DNA from 3 places in the Streptomyces sp. NPDC048353 genome. Region 2 is predicted to be linked to each of the others. Evidence: riboswitches for the same ligand, from Rfam matches in the RefSeq annotation. Region 2 holds a riboswitch; each other region holds the start of a gene.
The links. Region 2 has a riboswitch for cobalamin ahead of ACZ6RC_RS03045 (prenyltransferase/squalene oxidase repeat-containing protein). Riboswitches for the same ligand answer to the same signal wherever they lie in the genome.
Positions count from the first base shown of each region.

Region 1 (6,544 bases), on a different contig from region 2:
CGCATGCTCGTCGGCGCAAGCCCTTGCATATCAACTGCTCTGCGCGCGCGTAGCCCTGTTGCGTAATTGGGTTGCGGCTGCAGGCCAGGAGCCGATTGCCGCTCGGCTGAACAATCTGCGCTTGTAGGCTGCTAGCTCCCGACAGCACGCGCGCACTTCGCAAGGCCGATTCCCGCTGACACATATAAGGCATTGATCTTGATGACAGGGTCAGTGAGGCATCCCCCCGCCCGAGCCCATCAGGATGTAGAGCAAGGCCATCACCCCGACGGCGACGAGTAGCGGCTCACGGGCGCCCGGGTGCGCATACGCGATGTACGCACCAAAAGCGCCACCAAGCAGCAGCACCATAAGGTAAGGGTTCAAGGGGCCAGGACCACCAGTCACCGGCCCACCGCCAAGGAGATCGGCGGCCGGAGGTCAAGCCCGGTGGTGGCCGACTGGCGCACCCGGCACCCAAGGTGGGGCGACTGCGACCGATTTCGCGCCGTTTCCCCTGTGCCTGCTTGTCGAAACGCCGGGCACTTCCGACAGGTGCAGCTACTGGCGCCCCGGGCGCAAGAGAGAGAAGACGGTAAAGGACTACTTGCTGGTCGCGGTGAAGCTGATTCGGGGTAAACATGGATTGCGCTAGGACTGCAGTTCACGGCGTTCGCTCCCCATGCTTGTAGGTATAGCTCCAGGACGCCGACGCCCGTTGCGGACTTAACATGCTCCCGACGCTTTGTGCGAGCTTCCTAGCTCGCACAAAGCAACTGCGTTGCCATTTGGGCCCTTTCCGCCCCTTCATACGAGACGCTTTCCCCTTCCCGCTTGCCCTCTTGGGCACGTTAGCTCCGTACTGGTGGATGTAACGAACGTTGCAGGGGAAAGGAAACGCTTTGGCGGCAAGTCGGAGACCGGCGGTCTTACAGCAAGCCAGGAGGCCCTGGACTGACTGACCTCCGGGCGGCGGCGAGGGTGACCCAAGTTGGGCCGACATCGTTAGCATTCCGCTCCCCGCACCCGCAGGGATGGCCCCGTTGCCGGGGATAGAGGAAGCGCAACCCTTCATTGCTCCCCGCACCCGCGGGGGATGTCCCGGCAGCAGCGTCTTGAAGGAGTTCAAGCGCGACTGCCCCTTCGCACCCATAACGGCCCGCCACCATGTCATCGACGGCAGCCACAGTGGCGGGCCGGGGCATGAGGGGGGAAAGGGTCGTACAAAGCCACGGCAGGAGGGCGCTACGCGCCGGGGCGCTCCCACTCATGGCTCCGGCCCTGCAGACGCGCTGGAAGCAGAGCCACCGGGACCCGGCCCCTGACACACCAGTGCGCGCAGACGATCTCGCGTCGACAATGGCGTCATGATGCGCACCCGCGAGGCCGATCCCCGCCACCCGAAACTGATGCTGCGTCAGGAGAGTCCGCATCAGTACCGCACAGACCTTCCCACGCCGTAACCAACCACCAAGATCGATATCCAGTCTCACATGCTCTGACCTGCAAAAATCGTGTTCAGCCACATCCCTGCCAGTCTCACCAGGAGGTATCCATGAGGATGCTGATCAACGTCCCGGAGACCGTGGTCCCCGACGCGCTGCGGGGAATGGCGGCCGCTCATCCAAAGCTGACCGTCGACGTGGAGAACCGTGTCGTCCTGCGGCGGGACGCGCCCGTCGAGGGCAAGGTGGCGTTGGTGTCCGGGGGTGGGTCGGGGCATGAGCCGTTGCATGCCGGGTTCGTGGGGCCCGGGATGCTCGCGGCCGCTTGTGCCGGGGAGGTGTTCACCTCTCCGGTGCCCGATCAGATGGTGCGGGCCGCCGCCGCGGTCGACAGCGGGGCGGGTGTGCTGTTCGTCGTGAAGAACTACACCGGCGACGTGCTCAACTTCGAGATGGCCGCCGAGCTGGCCGAGGACGAGGGCGTCCAGGTCGCCAAGGTGCTCGTCGACGACGACGTGGCCGTGACGGACAGCCTCTACACCGCCGGTCGGCGCGGCACCGGTGCGACGCTGTTCGTGGAGAAGATCGCGGGTGCCGCCGCCGAGGAGGGCGCGCCCCTGGAGCGGGTCGAGGCGATCGCCCGGCGGGTGAACGAGCGGTCGCGCTCCTTCGGCGTGGCGCTGAGCGCCTGTACGACGCCCGCCAAGGGCAGCCCCACCTTCGCCCTGCCGGAGGGCGAGCTGGAGTTGGGGATCGGCATCCACGGCGAGCCGGGGCGCGAGCGGCGCGCGATGATGACCTCGCGGGAGATCGCGGACTTCGCCGTCGAGGCCGTCCTGGACGACCTGCGGCCCTCGGGCCCCGTCCTCGCGCTGGTCAACGGCATGGGGGCGACGCCGCTGCTGGAGCTGTACGGGTTCAACGCCGAGGTCCAGCGGGTCCTCGGCGAGCGGCGGATCCCGGTCGCCCGCACGCTCGTCGGGAACTACGTGACCTCCCTCGACATGGCCGGCTGTTCGGTAACGCTCTGCGCGGCCGACGAGGAACTGCTACGCCTGTGGGACGCACCCGTACAGACGCCCGCCCTGCGCTGGGGCCGCTGAGAAGGAGAGTGCCCGACGTGGACGAACCGACCGCAGCCGACGGACCGGCCGCGACTGAGGGACCGACCGGAGCGAACGCGCCCGGCGGGCAGGCCGGAGCAGACGTGCCCGGCGGGCCGACCGGAGCGAACGCGCCCGGCGGGCAGGCCGGAGCAGACGTGCCCGGCGGGCCGACCGGAGCGAACGCGCCCGGCGGGCCGGCCAGAGCGAACGCGCCCGGCGGGCCGGCCGGGGCAGACGTGCCCGGTGGGCCGGCCGGAGCGGAGGCGCCCGGTCCCGCCGACGGGCTCGATGCCGCGTTCTTCCGGGCCTGGCTGGCCGCCGTCGCCGCCGCCGTCGACCGCGAGGCCGACCGCCTCACCGAGCTGGACTCCGCCATCGGCGACGCCGACCACGGCTCCAACCTCAAGCGGGGCTTCGCCGCCGTCACGGAGGTTCTGGAGAAGGAGCCTCCCCCGACACCGGGCGGGGTGCTCACCACCGCCGGGCGTCGGCTTATCTCCACCGTCGGCGGGGCCTCCGGACCGCTGTACGGCACCCTCTTGCGCCGCACCGGAAAGGCGCTCAGCGACGCCGGGACGGTCACCCGCGAGACCTTCGCCGAGGCCCTGGCCGACGGGGTCGCCGCCGTCGCCCAGCTGGGTGGTGCGCAGGTCGGCGACAAGACGATGCTGGACGCGCTCGTCCCGGCGGCCGACGCGCTGCGCGAGTCCTTCGAGGCGGCCGCGGCGGCCGCCGAACAGGGCGCGCTGGCGACCGTACCGCTGCGGGCCCGCAAGGGCCGCGCCAGCTACCTGGGCGAACGCTCCATCGGGCATCAGGACCCCGGGGCCACCTCGTCCGCCCTGCTGATCGCCGCCCTCGCGGAGGTGGCCGCATGACCCGCCGTCGCGACGGCACCACCGGTACGGAGGTGGCCCCGTGACCGGCGGCCCGGTCGGCATCGTCCTCGTCTCGCACAGTGCCGCCGTGGCCTCCGCCGTCGCCGAACTCGCCCGGGGAATCGCGGGCGGCGGCCCCTCCGCGCCGATCGTCCCCGCGGGCGGGGACCCCGGCGGCGGCCTCGGTACGAGCTCCGAGCTGATCGCCGAGGCGGCGCGGGAAGCCGACCGGGGGGCCGGTGTCGCCCTCCTCGTCGACCTGGGCAGCGCCGTGCTGACCGTCAAGGCGCTCCTCGCCGAGGGCGACGAGCTGCCCGAGGGGTCCCGGCTGGTGGACGCCCCCTTCGTGGAGGGGGCGATCGCCGCCCTCGTCACGGCGAGCGCGGGCGGCGACCTGGACGCCGTGGAGGCGGCGGCAGCGGAGGCGTACACGTACCGAAAGGAGTGAGCAGGGGGCGCGAGAGACCCGTCACACACCGTCCGCGGAAGCCTCCGTGTTGTGATGCGCCTGGTCAACCCACTAATGTCACACCGCCTTGGTGTACGGGAAACCGGTGTGGAACCGGTGCGGCCCTCGCCACTGTGATCGGGAAGTCCGGCTCCACCCCTCGGGGAGAACCCTTCGAGGGAGCCACTGCACCGCCTCGGGAGACCGTCGCGGTGTGGGAAGGCGGAGCCGCGACGGCATGACCCGTCAGCCAGGAGACCGGCCAAGGTGCGTTGTCCATCCACGAGGTGCTGGAGAGGGTCTCCCGATCATGCATATAGCCGAGGGCTATCTACCGCCCGTGCACGCCGTCGCCTGGGGCGTCGCGTCCGCTCCCTTCGTCGTCCACGGCGTCCGTGCCCTGACCCGCGAGGTCAAGGCCAACCCCGAGTCCACCCTGCTGCTGGGCGCGTCCGGCGCGTTCACCTTCGTCCTGTCCGCCCTCAAGATTCCTTCGGTGACGGGCAGTTGCTCGCACCCCACCGGCACAGGGCTGGGGGCGATCCTGTTCCGGCCGCCGGTGATGGCGGTGCTCGGCACGATCACCCTGCTGTTCCAGGCGCTGCTCCTCGCCCACGGCGGGCTCACCACGCTCGGCGCCAACGCCTTCTCGATGGCGATCGTCGGGCCCTGGGCCGGATACGGGATCTACCGCCTGCTGCGGCGGTTCGACCTCCCGCTGATGGTGAGCGTCTTCTTCGGCGCCTTCGTCGCCGACCTCTCCACGTACTGCGTCACCAGCGTGCAGCTCGCGCTGGCCTTCCCCGATCCGGGCAGCGGTGTCATGGGCGCGCTCGCCAAGTTCGGCTCCATCTTCGCCGTCACGCAGCTGCCGCTCGCGGTCAGCGAGGGTCTGCTGACGGTGCTCGTGATGCGGCTGCTGACGCAGTCCAGCAAGGGCGATCTGACCCGTCTCGGGATTCTCCTCCCGGGCGCCCGGAAGACCGAGAAGGCGGAGGCGAACGTCTGATGAGCCGTAACGCGAAGATCAACACGCTGCTGCTGCTCATCGTCGCGGCACTGGCCGTGTTCCCGCTGGTGCTGGGTCTCGGCGACCACAAGGAGGAGCCGTTCGCCGGCGCCGACGCCGAGGCGGAGGTGGCGATCACGGAGATCGCGCCCGACTACGAGCCGTGGTTCAGCCCGCTCTACGAGCCGCCGTCGGGCGAGGTCGAGTCGGCGCTGTTCGCGCTGCAGGCGGCCCTCGGCGCCGGTGTCCTCGCCTACTACTTCGGTCTGCGCAAGGGCCGCAGGCAGGGCGAGGCCCGTGCCGGGGCTCCCGGAGCCCCGTCGACGGCGGCAGCGACCGGCGACGAGTAGTCGCCGATGCTGCCGATCGACGCGGCGGCGCACAGCAGTCGCTGGCGCCGCCGTCATCCGTGCGAGAAGGCGGCTCTGGGCTTCGGTCTGACGCTGTGCGCGGTCTGCCTGCCGCCGTGGCCGGGGGCGGTCCTGGTCGCGGCGGCCACCCTGGCCGTGCTCCTCGGTCCGGCCGGGGTGCCGGGCCGTCAGCTGTGGCGGGCGTTCCGGATTCCGCTGGGCTTCTGTGTGACGGGCGCGGTCCCGCTGCTCTTCGAGGTGGGCGGGGCGCGCGGTGTCGTCGCCCTGGCGCCCGACGGGCCGGTCCACGCCGGTGAACTGCTGCTGCGGACCTCGGCCGCGTCCCTCGGGGTGCTGCTGTTCGCCTTCACCACGCCCGTCTCGGACGTGCTGCCGCGGCTGGTACGGGCGGGGGTCCCGGCGCCCGTCGTGGACGTCGCCCTCGTGATGTACCGGATCAGCTTTCTGCTCCTCGACTCCATGGCGAAGATCCGCCAGGCGCAGGCGGCCCGGCTGGGTCTGACGACCCGGGCGGCGACCTGGCGCTCGCTCGCCGGGCTCGGGGCGACCGCCTTCGTCCGCGCCTTCGACCGGGCGCAGCGGCTGCAGTCCGGCCTCGCGGGGCGCGGCTACGACGGGACCCTGCGGGTCCTGGTGCCCGGCGCCGTCGTCTCGCGCCGGTTCCTGGCGGCGACGGCCGGCCTGCTCGGCGGTCTCGTCGCGCTCACTCTCGTACTGGAAAGGTCCCTCCCGTGAGTCTTCGTTCCCCCGTGGTGGAACTGGTCAGGGCGGGCTTCGCCTACGAGGACGGGCCCGCGGTCCTCGACGGGATCGACTTCGCCGTGCCCGAGGGGCGGGCGCTGGCCCTGCTGGGCAGGAACGGCAGCGGCAAGACGACGCTGCTGCGGCTGCTGAGCGGGGGGCTGCGGTGCGGGAGCGGCGCGCTCCGGCTGGACGGCGAGGAGGTGTCGTACGACCGCAAGGGGCTGACCCGGCTGCGGACGACGGTCCAGCTGGTCGTGCAGGATCCGGACGACCAGCTGTTCGCGGCCTCGGTGGGCCAGGACGTGTCGTTCGGGCCGATGAACCTGGGGCTGCCCGAGGAGGAGGTACGGCTCCGGGTGCGGGAGGCGCTGGAGGCGCTGGACATCGTGGCCCTGGAGGACCGGCCGACGCATCTGCTGTCGTACGGGCAGCGCAAGCGGGCGGCGATCGCGGGGGCGGTGGCGATGCGGCCGCGTGTCCTGATCATGGACGAGCCGACGGCCGGCCTCGACCCGCACGGGCAGGAGCGGCTCCTGGAGGTGCTGGGGCGGCTGCGGGACGCGG
Region 1 covers NZ_JBVJGU010000004.1:417,124-423,667, reverse strand. Annotated here, with positions in the region: gene ACZ6RC_RS17130 (hypothetical protein) at 211-351, opposite strand; gene dhaK (dihydroxyacetone kinase subunit DhaK) at 1,535-2,527, shown strand; gene dhaL (dihydroxyacetone kinase subunit DhaL) at 2,767-3,408, shown strand; gene ACZ6RC_RS17115 (PTS-dependent dihydroxyacetone kinase phosphotransferase subunit DhaM) at 3,449-3,856, shown strand; cobalamin riboswitch at 3,929-4,137, shown strand; gene ACZ6RC_RS17110 (energy-coupling factor ABC transporter permease) at 4,167-4,865, shown strand; gene ACZ6RC_RS17105 (energy-coupling factor ABC transporter substrate-binding protein) at 4,865-5,215, shown strand; gene cbiQ (cobalt ECF transporter T component CbiQ) at 5,222-5,971, shown strand; gene ACZ6RC_RS17095 (ATP-binding cassette domain-containing protein) at 5,968-6,544, shown strand, end outside.
Region 1: it holds a riboswitch for cobalamin, as region 2 does, so the genes downstream of both, ACZ6RC_RS17110 (energy-coupling factor ABC transporter permease) here and ACZ6RC_RS03045 (prenyltransferase/squalene oxidase repeat-containing protein) in region 2, are expected to answer to the same signal.

Region 2 (6,544 bases):
CGAGCGCGTTCGCCGCGCCGACGCAGATGAGCAGCGTCGCCAGCTTCGCCCCGTCGTACACCGCGAAGACGATCTGCTCGGCGGTGACCCGACCCCCGATCCGGACGCCCTGGGCCCAGTCGGGCAAGGGAAGTTCGGGCAGCGTGAACAGCTCGTGGGTGCCGGGGATCGGCGAGCCGAGGACGACCGAGAAGGCCACGCGCAGGCCCACCACGAACAGGCCGAGCTTCACGAACGCGCCGTACGAACGGGCCCAGGGCGCGTCGGTGCGGCGCGCCGCGACGACATAGCCCGCGACCCCGACGATCAGACCGAGGAGCAGCGGGTTGGTGGTACGGGAGGCGGCCACGGCGAGACCGAGCGCCCAGAGCCACCAGGCGCCCGCGTGCAGGGCGTTGGAACGGTTCGCCTCGGGGGCACGGATCATGCGCGGCGGCGGGCCTTCCAGACCGCCGCGCCACCGAGGACGAGGACGGCCGCTCCACCGGCGGCGATCCCGAGGGCGGGCCCGCCGTCGTTCCCCGCGCCGCCGTCGGCGGCGGTGGCCGAGGACGTCGGGCCGGTCCGTTCGGGCTTCGCGGTCCCGGCCGTCTCCGAGCCGGTCCCGGAGGACGTCGGCGTCCCGGCGACCTGCTCGCCGCAGCCCTTCGCGGGGTAGCCCTCGATCCCGCAGAGCATCGCCGCGCTGTCGTACCGCAGCGGCTTCGCCACCGCCGCCAGCGCCTCCGCGCCCGTCGCGTCCTCGTGGAGCCGCGCGCAGCCGGTCTTGAGCGCCGGGTCCGGGGGCGTCTCGCCCCCGGGGGCGTCGGCCGCGGTGCCGAAGTCGACGACGACCGCGATCCGCTTGGTGTCCGGCTTCTCCTCCGTACCGGCGCAGATCCGCGCGAAGTCGGCGGCCGCGGACGGCCGGGTGGCGTCCTTCGTGTCCTGGCTGACCGCGAAGCGGAAGCCGATCGCCGCGCCGTCGGCGGGCCGCGCGCTCGCCGGGCCGAGGGTGGCGTACGTCCACCGGCCGGCGCCGTCGCCTTCCCAGAAGGACCAGTAGCGGTATCCGGTCCCGGCGTGGGCGGGGGTGGCGACGGACGCGGCCAGGACGGCGACCGCCGCGGCCGTGACGGCCGCGGCGGCGGAGGAGCGCCGGGACCTCACTTCTTGCGGCCGCTCAGCAGGAAGCCGATGCCTACGCCGACCACCGTGCCGATGCCGACGATCCACCAGATGTTGAAGGAGCCGGAGTCCCCGTCCTCCGCGGCCTTCCGGTCGTCCGCGGAGGCGGACGGCGAGGACTGCGGCGCCGGGCCGGTGGCGGCGAGCTGCGCGAGGAGGTCGGCCGAGCCGAAGGCACGCGGGTCGGCGCCCATCGCGTTGGCGGCGAAGACCAGCTGGGCGTAGGCGGCCGGGCCGTTCTCCTTGGCCCAGGCGGCGGAGTTCTTCTCCAGCCAGGTCAGCGCCCCGGTGGCCTGCTCGGTGGCGCCGGTCGCGGCGAGCGCGACGACGGCGTCGGCGGTGTTGCCGTAGTCCGGGAGCGGGGCCGACTCGGCGGCGCCCGGCATCGGCGGCGTGTTCAGGTGCCCGGTCTTCGCCAGCGCGCCGGCCAGGTAGGAGGCGCCGTTGCGGGCGGCCCGCTCGACCGTCTGCCGGGGCTGGCCGACGCAGGCGGGGGCCTGGGCGGGCTTCACGCCGCGGGCGGTGACGCCCTTGCCGAGCCCGGCGAGCGTGGCGGCCGCGGTGGCGTCGGCGTTCGCGAGGAGCTTGCCGGCCTTGTCCGGCTGGTAGGCGAAGGCGCCCGGGCCGTCCTTGTCGGTGCAGGGGAGGGCGAAGCCGAGCAGCGCGTCGTACGGCGTCTTCCCGTCGGCGGACTCGACCTCGCCCGGCTTCTCGCCGAGGGCGGCGAGGGCGCCGATCACGATCGAGGTGGAGTTGGCGTCACTGGGGCTGCCGGGGTTGTAGCCCCAGCCGCCGTCCTTGTTCTGCACGCCCTTCAGCCAGCCCGCGCCCGCGGTGGCGGCCTTGGCGAGGGCCTCGGGGTCGGCGCTGTCGCGCTTGACGCCGGAGAGCGCCTGCACGGCGACGGCGGTGGCGTTGGTGTCCAGCATGGTGGCCGGGGCGCACGGCTTGGTGGGGTCGGGGCGGTACGAGGAGAAGGCGCCGCTGTCGCACTGCTGCCGCTGGAGCCAGCTCACGGCCTGCTCGGCGGGCTGGACGCCGTTGGTCCGCTGGGCGATGAAGGCGAGCGACTGGCGCCAGACGCCGTCGTACGTCGGGTCCTTCGTGCCGTACAGCCCGGAGGGGATCGCGGGAGCCGGGGTCGGGGAGGGCGCGGCGGACGCGACGGCAGCCGTTCCGGTGCAGAGCAGCGCGGCGGCTGCGAACGCGGCGGCGCCGCGGCGGACGGTGGTCATGGGTGCTGGCCTCTCCTGCGGCCGAGGACCGGCACGCGCAAGGGCACCAGGCTCGGCTCCGTATTCCTCGACGGTGCCGGCGTTCACGTCCCGGGCGGGGCATTCCGACTCACCACGCGGGGTGGCTCACGGTTGCGGGTCAGTGCCGGATTTCCACCGGCTTCCCCCCGTACGGGCATGATGACGACGGGCCCACTCTACCGGCCCGTAGCGGGGGCGGCCGGGGAGTGCGAGGTGCCTCACACCGGGGGCGGGGCCGGCGCCCGCGGTCCGGCCCCGTCGGCGACGCGCCCGTGCCCGGGCCGGCCCCCGCGGAGCGCCCCGGCCCCCGCCCCCGCCCTGTCCCCCCGCCGCGCCCGTCGGCGTGCCCCCGTCCGCCCCGGCCCGTCGGCGTGCCGCCTCAGACGGCGACGTACGCCACCGGGTCCGAGCCGGGCACCGGTTCCGCGCGGCCCAGCTTCACCAGCCGCCGCAGATGCGCCTCGGCCTCGCTGACCGCGATGGTCCGGGAGCCGTAGGGGATCTGCTCCCAGGGGCGGTTCCACTCCATCCGCTCGGCGAGCTGCCACGGGGTGAGGGGGGCGGCGAGCAGGCCGAGGAGGCCGGTCAGCCGCTCCTCGTGGTGGACGAGGAGTTCGCGGACCCGACCGGCCGCGTCGGAGAAGGCGTACTGGTGGGCCGGGAGCACCTCGGCGACGCCGAGGCGGCCGATCCGCTCCAGCGAGTCGAGGTAGTCGCCGAGGGGGTCGGTGACGGTGTCGTCGTCCGGGTCCTCGTAGAGGCCGATGTGCGGCGAGATCCCGGGGAGCAGGTGGTCACCGGAGAAGAGACGGCCGTGGCCGGGCAACCCCGCCGGGTGGGCCTCCTCCAGGTGCAGGCAGACGTGGCCGGGGGTGTGGCCCGGGGTCCAGACGGCGCGCAGCCGCCGCCCGGCGAGGTCCAGGAGCTCGCCGGGGACGATCTCGCGGTCGGGCAGGGCCGAGCGCAGCCCGGGCAGGGTCCGCATCCGGCCGCTCCCGCGGGCGGCGAGGAGCGGAGCGGTGTGCTCCTCGGGGGCGCCGACGGCGGCGAGTTTGCGGGCGAGGTAGTCGAGCCAGACCTCGGGCTCCGACTCGCGGGTGCGGCGGACGACGGCGGTGTCGGCGGCGTGCATCGCGATCCACGCGCCGGACGCCTCCCGTACCCGGCCGGACAGGCCGTGGTGGTCGGGGTGGTGGTGGGTGATGACGACGCCGTGGACGTCCCCCACGGAGGTGCCCAGGGCGGCGAGCCCGGCGGCCAGTTCGTCCCAGGAGGCGGGGTCGTCCCAGCCGGTGTCGATCAGGACGGGGCCGCGGTCCGTGTCGACGACGTGGACCAGGGTGTGGCCGAGCGGGTTGTCCGGGATGGGGACGCGGAGGGACCAGACGCCTCCGCCGTGCTCGGTCACCTGGCTCATGGGCCCTCATCTCTCCGCGGCTTGCGCCGCGACGGCACGGCATCCGACGGCATCCGTTCGAGCATTGCCCATCATAAGTAGAACTGGTATCAGTTCTGAAACACAGTCAGATAACGTCGCGGGTTCCGGGAGGCAGTCGGTCATGACCGAGCTTGTGGAGCACGGAAGGCTTTTCGTCGGCGGGCGGTTGACCGATCCCCTGGGCAGCGAGGTCATCGAGGTGATCTCGCCCCACACCGAGGAGGTCGTCGGCCGCGTGCCGCACGCCTCGCGGGCCGATGTCGACCGGGCCGTCGCCGCCGCCCGGGAGGCCTTCGACCACGGCCCCTGGCCCCGGGCGACGCTGGAGGAGCGGATCGAGGTCGTCACCCGGATCAAGGACGCCATCGCCGTACGCCACGAGGAGATCGCCCGCTCGATCAGCGCGCAGAACGGCTCCCCGTACTCCTGGAGCGTGCTCGCCCAGGCGCTCGGCGCGATGATGGTGTGGGACTCCGCGATCACCGTCGCCCGGGAGTTCACCTACGAGTCGCGGCGCGCCGGGGTCCTCGGGCCGATCATGGTGCGGCGTGAACCGGTGGGCGTGGTCGCGGCCGTGGTGCCGTGGAACGTCCCGCAGTTCACGGCGGCGGCGAAGCTCGGCCCGGCGCTGCTGGCCGGCTGCACGGTGGTCCTGAAGCCGTCGCCGGAATCCCCCCTCGACTCGTACATCCTGGGCGAGATCGCGGCCGAGGCCGGACTCCCCGACGGGGTCCTGAGCATCCTGCCGGCCGACCGCGAGGTCAGCGAGTACCTGGTCGGGCACCCCGGGGTCGACAAGGTCTCCTTCACCGGGTCGGTCGCGGCCGGAAAGCGCGTGATGGAGGTCGCCTCCCGCAACCTCACCCGCGTCACCCTCGAACTGGGCGGCAAGTCGGCCGCCGTCATCCTGCCCGACGCCGACGTGGCGACCGCCGTCGCCGGGATCGTCCCGGCGGCCTGGATGAACAACGGCCAGGCGTGCGTCGCCCAGACCCGGATCCTCGCGCCGCGCAACCGCTACGACGAGATCGCCGAGGCGCTCGCCGCCGCCGCGGGCGCGCTGGTGGTGGGCGACCCGCTCGATCCGGCCACCCAGGTCGGCCCGCTCGTCGCCCGCCGTCAGCAGCAGCGTTCCCTCGACTACATCGGCATCGGCCAGGAGGAGGGCGCCAAGGTCCTCGCGGGCGGCGGCCGCCCCGCCGGCCTGGAGCGCGGCTGGTACGTCGAGCCGACGCTCTTCGGCGACGTCGACAACTCCATGCGCATCGCGCGTGAGGAGATCTTCGGGCCGGTCATCTGCCTCCTGCCGTACGGCGACGAGGAGGAGGCGCTCCGGATCGCCGACGACTCCGACTACGGCCTCAGCGGCAGCGTCTGGACCGGGGACGTGGAGCACGGCATCGACTTCGCCCGGCGGGTGCGGACCGGCACCTTCAACGTGAACACCTTCAGCCTCGACATGCTCGGCCCGTTCGGGGGCTACAAGAACTCCGGCCTGGGCCGGGAGTTCGGGCCCGAGGGCTTCGGCGAGTACCTGGAGCACAAGATGATCCACCTGCCGGCCGGGTACGAGGGGCCGGGTGGGGCGTGATGGGCGACCGCTGGCACGTCGAGGTCGACCGGGGGGTGTGCATCGGCTCCGGCATGTGCGTGAACCACGCGCCGGACGGTTTCCGGCTGGACTCGGCCCGTCAGTCGCATCCGACGCGCCCGGAGGCGGACGCGAACGAGGGCGTGCTCGCGGCGGCCGAGGGCTGCCCGGTGGAGGCGATCCTGATCACGCTCCTCGACGGCGGGGAACCGGTCTTTCCGCCCGAGGAGTAGCCGGCGGGCGACGGGGAGCGGCCCGGCGGCCCGGCGTCCGGACGCGGTGGCCGACGGGCGGCCTTGGCGGCTCCGAGCCCCGGACACGACTTACGCGGTGGATCCGGCCCGTCCGCGCGGGCGCGCCGTCGTGGGCGCGGCCGGGCCGCCGGGGACGGTCAGGTCGATCAGCCGGCAGACCGTCTCGATGTCGATCTTCACCTGGGCGATCGAGGCGCGCCCCGACAGCCAGGTGATCAGCGCGGAGTGCCAGGTGTGCTCGATGACCCGGACCGCCGAGAGCTGTTCCGGAGTCGGGTGCTCCAGCTCCATCGCGTCCAGGATGATCGCCGTCGTCAGCCGCGACACCGTGTCCACCTCCGGGCTCACGCTCCGGTCCGCGAACGTCAGTGCCCGCACCATCGCGTCCGCGAGCTGCGGCTCCCGCTGGAGCGCCCGGAACGCGCGCATCAGCGTCTCCGCCACCCGCTCCGCCGAGCTGTCGCCCGCCGGGGGCCGCTTCCGCAGGGTCGTGTGCATGTGCTGGAGCTGGTCCTGCATGGTCGCGACCAGCAGGTGGATCTTGGAAGGGAAGTAGCGGTACAGCGTGCCCAGGGCCACCCCGGCGGCCTCGGCGACCTCGCGCATCTGCACGGCGTCGAACCCGCCCCGCCCGGCCAGCTGCGCGCTGGCGTGCAGGATGCGCCGGCGGCGCGCCTCCTGGCGCTCTGTCAGGGGCGGCGAGGCGGGTCTGTCTTCCGCGGTCATGGAGTCCCGTTCCGTGCGGTGGGGAGCGACAGTATGGCGGGGGTTCCGCCGTGGCGCGAATCACCTGATCCGGTTCCTACAGCGGGGGCTACCTGCCGGTAGATTCAGTGCA
Region 2 covers NZ_JBVJGU010000001.1:682,392-688,935, forward strand. Annotated here, with positions in the region: gene ACZ6RC_RS03035 (energy-coupling factor transporter transmembrane component T) at 1-427, opposite strand, end outside; gene ACZ6RC_RS03040 (SCO2322 family protein) at 424-1,149, opposite strand; gene ACZ6RC_RS03045 (prenyltransferase/squalene oxidase repeat-containing protein) at 1,146-2,402, opposite strand; cobalamin riboswitch at 2,444-2,568, opposite strand; gene ACZ6RC_RS03050 (MBL fold metallo-hydrolase) at 2,803-3,840, opposite strand; gene ACZ6RC_RS03055 (aldehyde dehydrogenase) at 3,983-5,452, shown strand; gene ACZ6RC_RS03060 (ferredoxin) at 5,452-5,685, shown strand; gene ACZ6RC_RS03065 (TetR family transcriptional regulator) at 5,776-6,432, opposite strand.

Region 3 (6,544 bases), on a different contig from region 2:
GTCGTGCCCGACTCCTGCTGGATCAGCAGCTGGGTGTTGCGGGCGATCCGCGCCGAGAAGTCGGTCGGCAGCGCCAGTGCCTCGTCGAGGGCGTTGGTGTGCAGCGACTGGGTGTGGCCCTGGGTGGCCGCCATCGCCTCGACACACGTACGCGTCACGTTGTTGAAGACGTCCTGCGCCGTCAGCGACCAGCCGGAGGTCTGCGAATGGGTGCGCAGCGACAGCGACTTGGCGTTCTTGGGGTCGAACTCCCGCACCAGCTTCGCCCACAGCAGGCGGGCCGCCCGCATCTTGGCGATCTCCATGAAGAAGTTCATGCCGATCGCCCAGAAGAAGGAGAGCCGCGGCGCGAACGCGTCCACGTCCAGACCCGCCTCGCGCCCGGCCCGGATGTACTCCACGCCGTCGGCGAGCGTGTACGCCAGCTCCAGGTCGGCCGTCGCCCCGGCCTCCTGGATGTGGTAGCCGGAGATCGAGATGGAGTTGTAGCGGGGCATCCGTTGCGAGGTGAAGGCGAAGATGTCGGAGATGATCCGCATCGACGGCTTCGGCGGATAGATGTACGTGTTGCGGACCATGAACTCCTTGAGGATGTCGTTCTGGATGGTCCCGGCCAGCTTCTCGGGCGGCACGCCCTGCTCCTCGGCCGCCACGATGTACAGCGCCAGCACCGGCAGCACGGCGCCGTTCATCGTCATCGACACGGTCATCTTGTCCAGCGGGATGCCGTCGAAGAGCTGCCGCATGTCGTAGATCGAGTCGATGGCCACCCCCGCCATGCCGACGTCGCCGGTCACCCGCGGGTGGTCGCTGTCGTATCCGCGGTGGGTCGGCAGGTCGAAGGCGACCGACAGGCCCTTCTGCCCGGCCGCCAGGTTGCGCCGGTAGAAGGCGTTGGACTCCTCGGCGGTGGAGAATCCCGCGTACTGCCGGATCGTCCAGGGCTGGTTGACGTACATCGTCGGGTACGGGCCGCGGAGGTACGGCGCCATGCCCGGGTAGGTGCCCAGGAAGTCCAGGCCCTCCAGGTCCCGACCGGTGTAGAGCGGCTTGACGGCGATGCCCTCCGGGGTCTCCCAGAGCAGGTCGTCACCGCCGGCCGCCTTCTTGACCGCCGTCCGCCAGTCGTCGGCGCTGCCGTGCGCGGCCGGGGTCCCCAGGTCGATCGCGGAGAAATCGGGGATGGACATCAGGAGACTCCCATGCGGTCGAGCGTGGCGGAGAGCACGGCGACGGCGTCACAGCCGGCGAAGACGTACGTGTCGGCGTCCGGATACGGTCCGGGGCGGCCCGCGAGGAACACGTGACCGGCCCCCGCCGCCCGCAGCTCCCCGGCGAGCGCCGCGGCCCCCTCCTCGTAGAGCGCGTCGCTGGAGCAGAGGCAGACCTCGGCCGCTCCGCTCTCCTCGAAGGTGCCTTCCGCGACGGCCTCGATGCCGCCCGCCTGGAAGAAGTTGGCGGCGAACGTGGCCCGCGCCGTGTGCGCGGCGGCGGGGCCGAGGGTGGCGAGGAAGACGCGGGGGCGGGCGCCCGTCGCGGCGAGGTGCGCGTCGGAGCGGGCGCGCAGCGCCTCGTACGCGTCGTCGCGCCGGACGCGGGGCAGCCCGCCGGACGGCGGGGCGGGCGCGGGCTCGCGGACGACGGGCTTCTCGGTCAGGTGCGGGAACTCGCTGACGCCGGTGACCGGTTCGCGGCGGGTGGCGAGCTTCGCGCCCCGGGCGGACCAGGTCGCGGCGAGGCGGTCCCGGACCATGCCGGACCGCAGCGCGGCCGCCTGCCCGCCCGCACGTTCGAGGGTGCGGAAGAACTCCCAGCCCACGTGGGCGAGTTCGTCCGTGAGGCGTTCGACGTACCAGGAGCCGCCCGCCGGGTCGATCACCCGGGACAGGTGCGACTCCTCGATCAGGATGGTCGAGGTGTTGCGGGCGATCCGGCGCGCGAAGGCGTCCGGCAGCCCGAGCGCGTGGTCGAAGGGGAGCACGGTGACCGCGTCGGCCCCGCCCACCCCGGCGGCCAGGGTCGCCACCGTCGTGCGCAGCATGTTCACCCACGGGTCGCGGCGGGTCATCATCACCGGCGAGGTCACGGCGTGCTGGATCTGCCCGCCCGCGCCGCTCGCCCCGCAGGCCTCCGCGACCCGGGCCCACAGCCGGCGCGCCGCCCGCAGCTTCGCGATGGTGAGGAACTGGTCGGCGGTGGCGGCGTAACGGAACTCCAGCTGGCCACAGGCCTGCTCGATGTCCAGGCCCGCGTCGGTCAGCTGCCGCAGATAGGCGACGCCGGTCGCCAGCGAGCAGCCGAGCTCCTCCGCGGCGGAACCGCCGGCCTCGTGGTACGGCAGGGCGTCGACGGTCAGCGCCCGCAGCCCCGGGTATTCCTCGGCGCACCGCCGGGCGAGCGCGGCGACCGGTGCGAAGCCGGACGACCGTCCCGTACGGGCTTCGAGGCCGAGGGGGTCGGCGCCCAGGGTGCCGCGCGCCGCCTCGGGGGCGACGCCACGGCGCTCGTACAGCCGCAGCAACTCCGCCGCGGCGTCCTCGGTCCGGTCGCCCGCGTCGAGGGCGACGGGCGCGAGGTCGAGGTAGACGCCGTCGAGGACCGTGTCGAGGGCCTCCGTCGGGATGCCGCCCTCGCCGACGACCAGCCAGAGCGAGGTGACGCCGTTCTCCAGGTCCCCCAGCACCGCCGCGCCGTCGGCGGCCGTGTGCCGTTGCCGTACGTCCCAGCCGCCGAGGGTGCCGCCCTCGGGGCGGCCGCCCCGCACGAACGGGGCGAACCCGGGGAAGCCGGCCTCGGGCGCGGCGTCGTCGGCCGCGTACAGCGGACGGACGCGAAGCCCGTCCTCCAGCGTGGTGGACAGGGCGTCCTCGGCTGCCGCGCCTTCGACGTCCTTGCCCGACTTGCGCAGGACGCCGGCCACCAGGCCCTGCCACTGCTCACGGGACGCGTCGGAGAAATCGGCGGCGAGGGCAAGCCCGTCGTCGGGAAGGACTGTCATGCTCGGATGCTAGGTCAGGGGAACAAAGGAGCAGCAGTCCGCACAGCTGTGACCTTGCCCTCTCCTGGACGCTCTTGAAGCTCCGGGCGGATCCGTTCTATATGAACGGGGCGGCGGGAGCGCCGTCAGCCGGCCGTCACCCGGCGCCCACCGGTCACTCGGCGCCGGCCGGAGCGGGCAGGTCGAGCGCCGGGTCGGGCAGGTCGAGCGCCGGTACGGGGCGGGGGCGCCCGTCGGCGTCGACGGCGACGAAGCTGAGACGGCCGGTGGCGACCTCGGCGGTCGGGCCGGAGGCGTTCCAGCGTTCGGCGGTGACACGGACCTCGGCGGTCATCGACGTGCGGCCGGCCCGGACGAGTTCGGCGTGGACGCTCAGCAGGTCGCCGGAGCGGACGGGGGCGAGGAAGGTCATCCGGTCGACCGACACGGTCACGGCGGGACCGTCCGCGTGGCGCCCGGCGGCCGCCGCGGCGGCGTCGTCGATGAGCTTCATCACGACCCCGCCGTGGATGGTCCCGTACAGGTTCGTGTCGTGCTCGCTCATGATGTGGGCGAGGGTCACCCGGGAATCGGCCGGGGTCTTGCGGACGGGGGACGGCAGGGTGGCGGCGTGGTCGGCCACGTCAACTCTCCTTCGCGAGTCGCGGCGGTCGGATCCGCGCGCACGGGGCCGGGGAGCCCGGAGGCCGGGTGCGCGGGCAACGGGCAGGTCTTCGGACTCGCGGGCGTGTCCACCGGTTCGACCGGCGGTCTCCTACTGGCCGTCGCTTCCCAGGCCCTTGCCGGGCCCAGTGCGTATGACGGCGGTCGTTCCCGCTCACCGCTGCGGGGCAGTCCCGGATTCCCACCGGGTTCCCTCTTACGACGCCTCCCGCCTGGCGGACGGGGCGAACCAGCTGCGCGCTCCAGACTACGTCCTGCGCGGCCCGTCAGTCCGTGGTCTCCGGGGCCGGCCGCGCGAAGTGCCGTGCGCCGGGCACCAGGCACGCGGCGGCCGGGACGAAGAAGCAGGCGGCGGCGCACGCCGCGAGGACGGGCGTGACGCCGAGGAGGCCGATGGCCGGGGCGATCAGGGCGAGACCGACCGGCGCCAGACCGTAGGAGACGAGGAAGTCCAGCGAGGAGACCCGGGCCAGCTTGTCCGGCGCGACCTCGCGCTGCGTGGCCGTGAACCAGGGCACGTTGAACAGCTCGATGCCGATCCCCGCGACGGCGTACGCGCCGACCACCACCGCGGGGTGGACCGGCAGCACCAGGCTGAGCGGGGCGAAGCCGTACGCCGCGAGGCCGGCGAAAGCGGCCCAGCCCTGGGACCGCGGCCGGACGCGGGCGATGAACAGGGCGCCGCCGAGCGCGCCGACGGTGTACGCGGTCATGGCCGCGGCGAGCACCCACTCGGTGCCGTAACGGTCCCGGCTGATCAGGGGGAGGGCGACGCTGGTGGCGGAGTAGCCGAGGGCGATGACGGCGACCAGGGCGGCGAGACCGGCGAGGAACCAGGGGTGGCGCCGGGCCTCGCGTATGCCCTCGACGAACTCGGCACGGAAGCCAGGGCGGTGCGGGGCGTCCGGTCCGGTGCGGGGCCCGGTGTGTCGGGCGGGGTCGGACGGGTGCGGGGTCGTGGGGGCGGGGGCCGCGGTCGTGGGGGCGGAGGTCGTGCTGCCGGCGGTGCCCCTGCCTCCCCTCGCCGGGACCAGCGCCGCGACCAGCCAGAGCAGCCCGATGCCCAGCAGCAGCGACGCGACGTCGAGGAAGGCCGCGAGCAGTGCGGTCAGCGCGGGCCCGGCGAGCGTGGCGGACCGGACGGCCATCGTCATGGCGGCGTTCGCCTGCTGACGGCGCTCCGGCTGGACGGTCTCGGCCGTGAGCGCCTGGAACGCCGGGCGGCAGGCGCCCTGTCCGGCGCCCGCGAGCGCCGCGGCGGCCGTCATCAGCACGAGGGAGTGCCCGAGGCCGGCCGCGAGGAGGGGCGAGGCGACCGCCGCCGCGAGGGCGGACCAGAAGACGACGGCGCGGCGCGCGTGCCGGTCGGCGAGCACGCCGCCGACGGCGACCGCGAGGAGGAACCCGGCGGTGCGGGCGGCGAGGACCAGGCCGAGCCCGGTGGCGCCCAGATCGCGGTGGAGGACGGCGAGCCCGAGGACGAAGGGCAGCGCCCAGGTCGCGAGACCGGAGGCGGTGGTGCCCGCCCAGAGGCGCAGGAAGGCGAGGTCGCGCAGGACCGAACGCGGCGGTGCGTCAGGGGACTTGGCCGCGGTGGCGGTGGATGGGGTGACCACGATGTGGGGTGCTCCTCGGCGAGGGGGGCGAGGTCCGCGACGACGCCCCCGGGGTCGTTAATGAAAATGATTGCCATTACAGTACTCTTCGAACGCGGCGCCCTCGCACCCGGTGCCCCGCTGCCCCGCCACACCCCTGCCCGCCCGTCGCCCCCGGCCCCCGGCCCGTCGCAACCCACCCCGCCCTCGTCCCACCGGAGAGACCCATGCGTCATCCCGCCCGCCTCGGCCTCGCCCTGGCTCTCGCCCTCGCCACCGCCGGCTGCTCCACCGCCCGCCCCGGCCCCGTCGCGCCACCTGCCGCCGGATCGGCCGCCCTCACCAGCTGCGGGCGCCCCCTCTCCCTCGCCGAACCGCCCCAGCGCGCCGTCGCCCTCGATCAGGCCTCCACCGAGACGCTGCTCGAACTCGGCCTCCAGGAGCGGATGGCGGGCACCGCCAACCTCAAGACCAAGATCCCCGCGCGGTACCGGACGGCGTACGCGTCGGTCCCGGTGATCGCTCCGAAGATCGCGACCGGCGAGCAACTCCGCGCCGCCGCGCCGGACTTCGTGGTCGCCGGCTCCGCGGACCTCCTCACCAAGGACCGCGCCGGCACCCGCGAGGAACTCGGCGCCCTCAAGGTCCCCACCTTTGTCAGCGCCGTGGACTGCCCGCAGCACAACCCCGCCGGCAGAACCCCGTTCGACCTGCTCTTCTCCGACTACGAGAACCTCGGCACGGTCTTCGGCGTCCGCCAGCGGGCTGCCGCACTGGCCGCCGAGCAGCGCGCGGCCGTCGCCCGGGCGAGGGGGGCCGCCGCCGAGGCCCCCGGGGCCGCGAGCGCGGAGCGGCCCACCGTCGTCTACCTCTACTCCGTCTTCAACGGCATGCCGTACGTCGCCGGCGGAACCGGTCTGCCCAGCGAGATGAGCCGGATCGTCGGCGCCAGGAACGCCTTCGACGACGTCGAGGAGGACTGGCCGGAGGTCACCTGGGAGGAGGTCGCCGAGCGTGACCCCGACATCATCGTGATCGGCGACCTGTCCGAGCGTGGCCGACCCGGCGACAGCGCGGCCGAGAAGCGCGCCACGATGACCGCGCACCCCGTGATCTCCCGGCTGCCCGCGGTCCGTGACGACCGGATCATCGAGGTCCCGGGCATCGAACTGGACCCGTCCGTGCGCTCCGTCCACGCACTCGGACTCCTCGCCCGGGGAATCAAGGACCTCGGCCATGCCCGCTGACCTGCTGAGCCCCCGGGCGCGCGGCCGCGTGGCGACGGATC
Region 3 covers NZ_JBVJGU010000003.1:810,872-817,415, reverse strand. Annotated here, with positions in the region: gene scpA (methylmalonyl-CoA mutase) at 1-1,190, opposite strand, end outside; gene ACZ6RC_RS13950 (methylmalonyl-CoA mutase family protein) at 1,190-2,998, opposite strand; gene ACZ6RC_RS13945 (acyl-CoA thioesterase) at 3,153-3,620, opposite strand; cobalamin riboswitch at 3,686-3,910, opposite strand; gene ACZ6RC_RS13940 (MFS transporter) at 3,928-5,277, opposite strand; gene ACZ6RC_RS13935 (ABC transporter substrate-binding protein) at 5,484-6,503, shown strand; gene ACZ6RC_RS13930 (FecCD family ABC transporter permease) at 6,493-6,544, shown strand, end outside.
Region 3: it holds a riboswitch for cobalamin, as region 2 does, so the genes downstream of both, ACZ6RC_RS13945 (acyl-CoA thioesterase) here and ACZ6RC_RS03045 (prenyltransferase/squalene oxidase repeat-containing protein) in region 2, are expected to answer to the same signal.